Regions from separate parts of the Oceanimonas sp. AH20CE76 genome, predicted to be linked through region 2. Evidence: predicted binding sites of a transcription regulator. Region 2 holds the regulator's gene; the other holds the start of a gene.

Region 1 (3,473 bases), 1.4 Mb from region 2:
GGGCGGCTTTATGGATCATTTCGAGAATCAGTGGTTACGCCTGCAACTGGTGATGTGCGACACCCTGAGACTGACCTGCGAAGGAGGCTGATATGGCAGAGTCGGACGGTCAGGAAAGAACAGAACAGCCCACGGAGCAACGGCTTCGGCAAGCCCGTGAAAAAGGCCAGATCCCCCGTTCCAAGGAGCTTGGCACAGCCGCGGTGCTGCTTAGTGCCGCGGCCGCGCTGTTAATGCTGGGAGACGCACTGGGTGCCGCCATGTCGGCGGTGTTTGCCGCCAGCTTTGAGCTGGAGCGGGCCGCCATTTTCGATCCCGAAACCATGATGCCGGCGCTGGCCTCGGCCATTGGTGGCATCATGTGGCCGTTGTTGGGCATGTTTGCGGTGGTGCTGGTGGCGGCGTTGGTGGGCAACAGCCTGCTGGGGGGCTTTAACTTCAGCACCCAGGCCATGATGCCAAAGTGGAACCGGCTCAGCCCCATGAGCGGCTTTAAACGCATGTTTGGCGTGCAGGCACTGGTAGAGCTGCTGAAATCCATTGCCAAGGTGGTGTTTATTGCCACCATTGCCATCTGGCTGCTGTGGGGCCAGTTCGACAATATTTTGCGTTTAAGCAGTGAAACCCTGAACCTGGCGATGAAAGATGCCCTGGAGCTTTTGCTGTGGATGGGGCTGGGGCTGTGTCTGGCGCTGCTGCCCATTGTGGCCATTGATGTGCCGTTTCAGGTGTGGAATCACACCCGCCAGCTGAAAATGACCCTGCAGGAAATAAAAGATGAATACAAAAATACCGAGGGCAAGCCCGAGGTAAAAAGCCGTATTCGCCGTCTGCAGCAGGAAATGGCCAACCGCCGCATGATGGCGGAAGTGCCCACCGCCGATGTGGTGGTGGTCAACCCCACCCATTTCTCAGTGGCCCTGCGCTACGACAAGGATAAACCCGGCTCGGCTCCGGTAGTGGTGGCTAAGGGGCTGGATGAAGTGGCCCTTAAAATCCGGGAAATAGCCCGGGAATATAAGGTGCCGGTTATTTCTTCTCCGGCGCTGGCCCGGGCCGTGTACTTTTCCACCAAGCTGGATCGGGAAATTCCCGACGGTCTCTTTGTGGCGGTGGCCCAGATCCTGGCCTATGTGTTCCAGCTGAACGCCTGGCGCAAAGGGCAGGGCAATAAACCAGTGCCGCTGAAAGACGACTTGCCGATTCCCGATGAATACCGGGTGTGATTGACTTAAAGGGATTAGGGATTAGGGATTAGAATCGGCCCCAGTCCCTGTAAATTTATGGCGCACTTCTTGCATTCTCACCGCCACTATCAATAAACCGCAGCGAGTGTCATGGAGTTAAGGGCAAGGCTTTCTCAGGCTAAACAGTGGACCCGTTGGTTACATTCGGGCATGGGTACGCCTTTGCTGGTGCTGGCGGCACTGGCCATGGTGGTGCTGCCCATTCCGGCATTAATGCTGGATGTGCTGTTTTCGTTCAATATTGCTCTGGCACTGGTGGTTTTGCTGGTGGCGGTATATACCCAGCGCCCTCTCGACTTTGCCGCCTTTCCCACCGTTTTGCTGGTAGCCACTCTGCTGCGGCTGGCGCTGAACGTGGCCTCTACCCGGGTAGTACTGCTGGAAGGGCATCAGGGAGGCAACGCTGCCGGTAACGTGATTGAGGCCTTTGGCTCTGTGGTTATTGGCGGCAACTATGCCGTGGGCCTTATCGTCTTTCTGATTTTGATGATCATCAACTTTGTGGTGGTGACCAAGGGTGCCGGCCGTATTTCGGAAGTGAGCGCCCGCTTTACCCTGGATGCCATGCCCGGTAAACAGATGGCCATCGACGCCGACCTTAATGCCGGCATTATCAATCAGGATGAAGCCCGCACCCGGCGGGAAGAGGTCACACAGGAAGCCGACTTCTACGGCTCCATGGACGGTGCTTCCAAGTTTGTAAAAGGCGATGCCATTGCCGGCATTATGATCCTGTTCATCAATATTATCGGCGGCTTTATTATCGGCATGGCTCAGCACGAGCTGAGCTTTGGTGAAGCAGGGCGTGTCTACACTCTGCTGACCATAGGTGACGGTCTGGTGGCGCAGATTCCGTCCTTGTTGCTGTCCATTGCCGCCGCCATAATTGTGACGCGGCAAAATACCCGGGAAGACATGGGGCAGGCCATGCTGGGTCAGCTTTTTGACAATCCGCGCTCCCTGTCCATTGCTGCCGGCATTCTTATTGCCATGGGACTGGTGCCGGGCATGCCCCATTTTGCCTTTTTGCTGCTGGGTGGCCTGGCGGCTGGCGGTGCCTGGTGGATGCACAAACGTCGCAAGGAGCAGGCCGAGCAGCAACAGGAAAGCAATGCTCAGGCACCGGCGATAGCAGCAAACGAAAACCGCGAACTCAGCTGGGACGATGTAAACCAGGTAGACACCATAGGGCTGGAAGTGGGTTACCGGCTGATCAGTCTGGTGGATGTGTCTCAGGGCGGCGAGCTGCTCAGCCGTATCAAGGGCGTGCGCAAAAAGCTGTCTCAGGAGCTGGGCTTTCTTATTCCTGCCGTGCACATACGTGACAATCTGGAGTTAAGCCCCAATGAATATCAGATAACCCTGATGGGGGTCAGCTCCGGGGTGGCCGATATCTACCCAGAGCGGGAGCTGGCCATCAACCCCGGTCAGGTGTTCGGCCCGGTGCAGGGCATAGACACCCGGGATCCCGCCTTTGGGCTGGAAGCCACCTGGATTGGCCGGGATCAGATAGAAAACGCCCAGAGCCTGGGTTACACAGTGGTGGATGCCGCCACCGTGGTGGCCACTCACCTCAGCCAGCTGCTGACCAACAATGCCTCTCAGCTGCTGGGTCATGAAGAAGTACAGAACCTGATTGATCAGGTGGGCCGCACTCAGCCCAAGCTGGTGGAAGGGCTGGTACCCAATACGCTCAGTCTGGCGCTGGTCACCAAGGTACTGCAGAGCCTGCTGAACGAAGGGGTGTCCATTCGGGACATGCGTACCATTTTGCAGACCCTCACCGAATACGCGCCCAAGAGTCAGGATCCGGAAGTACTGACCGCCGCCTGCCGTATTTCTCTGCGCCGCTTTCTGGTGCAGGAAATTGCCGGCACCGAGCGGGAGCTGCCGGTTATTACGCTGGCACCTGAGCTGGAACAGATCTTGCAGAACTCTTTGCAGGCGGGTGGTACTCAGGGCAGTGGCATAGAGCCGGGGCTGGCAGAGCGCATGCAGCAGTCGCTGTCGCAGGCTGCTGCCAACCAGGAGCTGGAAGGCCAGCCGGCCATATTACTGACGTCAGGCATGCTGCGTACCACGCTGGCGCGCTTTGTAAAACATACCATTCCCAGTCTGCGGGTGCTGTCTTATCAGGAAGTGCCGGATGATCGCCAAATCCGCATCGTGGCTTCAGTTGGGCAGCAGTAGCGGGAGAGCCATAAATGAAGATTAAACGGTTTTTTG
Region 2 (3,473 bases):
ACCGATAATGTAGTGGTGAAACAGGGCAGCATAGATGTGCGTGCCAGTGAACTGGTCGTGATCCGCAATGAGCAGGGGCTGCAGTCCATGACCGCCAGGGGCAATCCGGCTACTTACCGGCAAGTGCTCAATAACGGCAAGCCGGTACAGGCACAGGCACGGGAAATTCGCTATGACATGGTCGCCCGCACCATCACCCTGATTCGGGACGCCGAACTCAAGCAGGACGATAATATCGTCACTGGCTACCGTATTCGCTACTTTATCGACAAGGAGCAGATGGAAGCCGAAAGCCAGGGTGGCAAAGACAGGGTCACCACTATTTTCCTGCCTGAGCAGGTACAGAATTTCGACAACCAGAGTAACGACTGACCATGGCCAGACTGAAAGCACGCGGGCTGCAGAAAAGCTACAAAGGCCGGAAGGTAGTGGCTGATGTCAGCCTGACCGTGAACACCGGCCAGATAGTGGGGCTGCTCGGGCCCAACGGGGCCGGCAAAACCACTTCCTTTTACATGATTGTAGGCCTGGTGCAGCGGGATGCAGGCAGCATCACCATAGACGACAATGACATCAGCCATGAGCCTATGCATGTGCGGGCCCGCGCCGGCATTGGCTATCTGCCTCAGGAAGCGTCCATTTTTCGCCGCCTGAGCGTTGCCGATAACCTGATGGCCGTACTGCAGACCCGCAAAGATCTGAACGCCGACGGCCGTAACGAAAAAATGGAACAGCTGCTGGAAGAGTTCAATATTGTCCATATTCGTGACAGTCTCGGTATGAGTCTGTCCGGTGGTGAACGCCGGCGGGTGGAAATTGCCCGGGCACTGGCGGCAGATCCGCGCTTTATTCTGCTTGATGAACCTTTTGCCGGCGTTGATCCCATCTCTGTGCTTGATATTAAGAAAATTATATTACATCTGAAAGATCGAGGCCTGGGCGTACTGATCACCGATCACAATGTGCGTGAGACGCTGGATGTATGTGAAAAGGCCTATATTGTCAGCCACGGGCACCGTATTGCTGCTGGCACACCAGCTGAAATCCTGGCCAATGAGCAGGTCAAGAAAGTCTATCTTGGTGAACAATTCAGCCTCTGAAGGCACCGCTTCGCGCGGTTGATATGGAAGGACGTTAGCATACATGAAGCCGACTCTTCAGTTACGCCTTGGCCAGCAGCTGACCATGACCCCTCAGCTGCAACAGGCCATTCGTCTGCTGCAGCTGTCCAGCCTTGAGCTGCAGCAGGAAATTCAGCAGGCACTGGACAGTAATCCGCTGCTGGAGCAGGAGGAGCCGGACAGTATCAGGGTTGAGGATAATCGCAACGAGGAGCAAATTGCCGCAGACAGCGCCATGGAACGTAATCAGCTTTCTGAAGAGCTGCCCATGGACACCAGCTGGGAGGAAGTTTATACCGCCTCTCCGGTCAGTGGTGGTGCCGGTCTGCCGGAAGGGCTGGAAGATAATGTCTATCAGGGAGAAACCACCGAAACGCTGCAGGATTACCTGATCTGGCAAATGAACCTGACTCCCTTCAGTGATACCGATCAGGCCATTGCCCTTGCGATTATCGATGCCGTGGACGATGCAGGCTATCTCACCGCCGATATTGACGAACTGTTAGCTGCAGCCTCGGCCGACGAGCTGGGCATTGAAGCCGACGAAGTAGAAGCCGTGCTCAAACGCATTCAGCATTTCGATCCCATCGGCGTAGCTGCCCGCAGCGTGCAGGAATGCCTGTGTATTCAGCTCGACCAGTTTCCCGCCAGCACCCCCTGGCTGGCAGAAGCCCGGTTGCTGCTGGAACAGCACATGGATCTGCTTGGTAACCGCGACTACCGTACTCTGCAGCGCAAGACCAGGCTGAAAGAAGACGAGCTGAGAGAAGTTCTGAATCTGATCCAGCAGCTTGAACCCCGCCCCGGCAGCAGCATTATTCAGGGCAGCTCCGAATATGTTATTCCGGATGTGGTGGTCACCAAACGCAACGGTGCCTGGGTCGTGGAACTCAACCCGGAGGCCATGCCCAAGGTACGCCTGAATCAGACCTATGCCGCACTTGCCGACAAGCCCCGCAATAGTGAAGACGGCCAGTTTATTCGTAATCATCTGCAGGATGCCAAGTGGTTCCTTAAAAGTCTCGACAGCCGAAATGAGACGCTGCTCAAGGTTGCCAATTGTATTGTTGAACAACAACAGGCATTCTTTGAGTATGGAGAAGAGGCCATGAAGCCCATGGTGCTGAACCATGTGGCCGAGGCAGTAGAGATGCATGAGTCCACCATCTCACGCGTGACCACACAAAAGTTTCTGCACTCGCCCCGGGGCGTGTTTGAGCTTAAGTATTTCTTCTCCAGTCATGTGGGCACCGACGATGGTGGTGAATGTTCATCCACGGCAATTCGTGCTCTGATCAAAAAGCTGGTCGGAGCAGAAAACCCGGCCAAGCCGCTGAGTGACAGTAAGATTGCTCAGTTGCTGGCCGAGCAGGGGATTAAGGTGGCCAGGCGTACCATCGCCAAGTACAGGGAGTCACTGGCCATCCCCCCTTCCAATCAGCGTAAACGCCTGGTTTAAAGGCAACGACAGAAGGAAGACGTTATGCAAATTAACCTGACCGGACACCATGTAGAAATCACAGATGCACTGCGTGACTATGTTAATAGCAAGTTTACCCGGCTGGAGCGCCACTTCGACCACATTACCAATGTGCACGTCATCCTTAATGTAGAAAAAATGCAGCAAATTGCCGAAGCCAAACTGCACGTCAGTGGTGGTGAGCTGTTTGCCAACGCCCAGCATGAAAATATGTATGCCGCCATCGACGGACTCATTGACAAGCTGGATCGTCAGATCATCAAACACAAAGAGAAGCTCAAGCAAAAGTAACCATGGAAGTCGCCGACATACTAAGCAGGGACTGCACGCGCAGTGCAGTTCCCTGCACGAGCAAGAAGCGTGCTCTGGAAATTATCAGCGAGCTGGCTGCCGAACATTTGAATATCGGCAGCCAGCCGCTTTTTGACTGTTTGCTGGCCCGTGAAAAGATGGGCACTACCGGCATCGGTAATGGCATTGCCATACCTCATGGTCGTATTGGCAATGACAACAAGGCGACCGCGGTACTGCTGACTTTTGCCGAACCGGTAGAATTTGATGCCATCGACAATCAGCCGGTTGGTCTGGTGTTTGCGCTGCTGGTGCCGGAGCAGGAATGTAAACAACATCTGAAAACGCTGTCCTTAATTGCTGAAAAGCTCAGCAACAAACAGATTTGCCGGCAGCTGCGTCAGGCCGGCAGTGACGAAGAGCTTTATCAAATCATGATTTCTGCCTGAAGGAGCCTATATGCAGCTGGTGATTGTGAGTGGTCGTTCCGGGTCCGGTAAAACCGTCGCCCTGCGGGTGCTTGAAGATCTGGGTCACTACTGCGTCGATAACCTGCCGGTTGAGTTACTGCCTGAGCTGGT

What was found. Region 2 encodes sigma-54, which starts transcription at its own class of promoters, with help from an activator protein. Its sites were predicted from a motif close to TGGCACNGTTTTNGCTT; they were not measured.
Region 1: flhA (flagellar biosynthesis protein FlhA) is a predicted target of sigma-54. The motif match lies at 1,285-1,301, and genes of this name have one in related genera.

What each region holds. Positions count from the first base shown of each region.
Region 1 is NZ_CP155481.1:1,043,952-1,047,424, forward strand. Features, by position in the region: gene fliR (flagellar biosynthetic protein FliR) at 1-91, shown strand, start outside; gene flhB (flagellar biosynthesis protein FlhB) at 93-1,226, shown strand; gene flhA (flagellar biosynthesis protein FlhA) at 1,338-3,437, shown strand; gene flhF (flagellar biosynthesis protein FlhF) at 3,452-3,473, shown strand, end outside.
Region 2 is NZ_CP155481.1:2,914,397-2,917,869, forward strand. Features, by position in the region: gene lptA (lipopolysaccharide transport periplasmic protein LptA) at 1-372, shown strand, start outside; gene lptB (LPS export ABC transporter ATP-binding protein) at 375-1,100, shown strand; gene N2M06_RS14315 (RNA polymerase factor sigma-54) at 1,144-2,580, shown strand; gene hpf (ribosome hibernation promoting factor) at 2,605-2,892, shown strand; gene ptsN (PTS IIA-like nitrogen regulatory protein PtsN) at 2,895-3,341, shown strand; gene rapZ (RNase adapter RapZ) at 3,352-3,473, shown strand, end outside.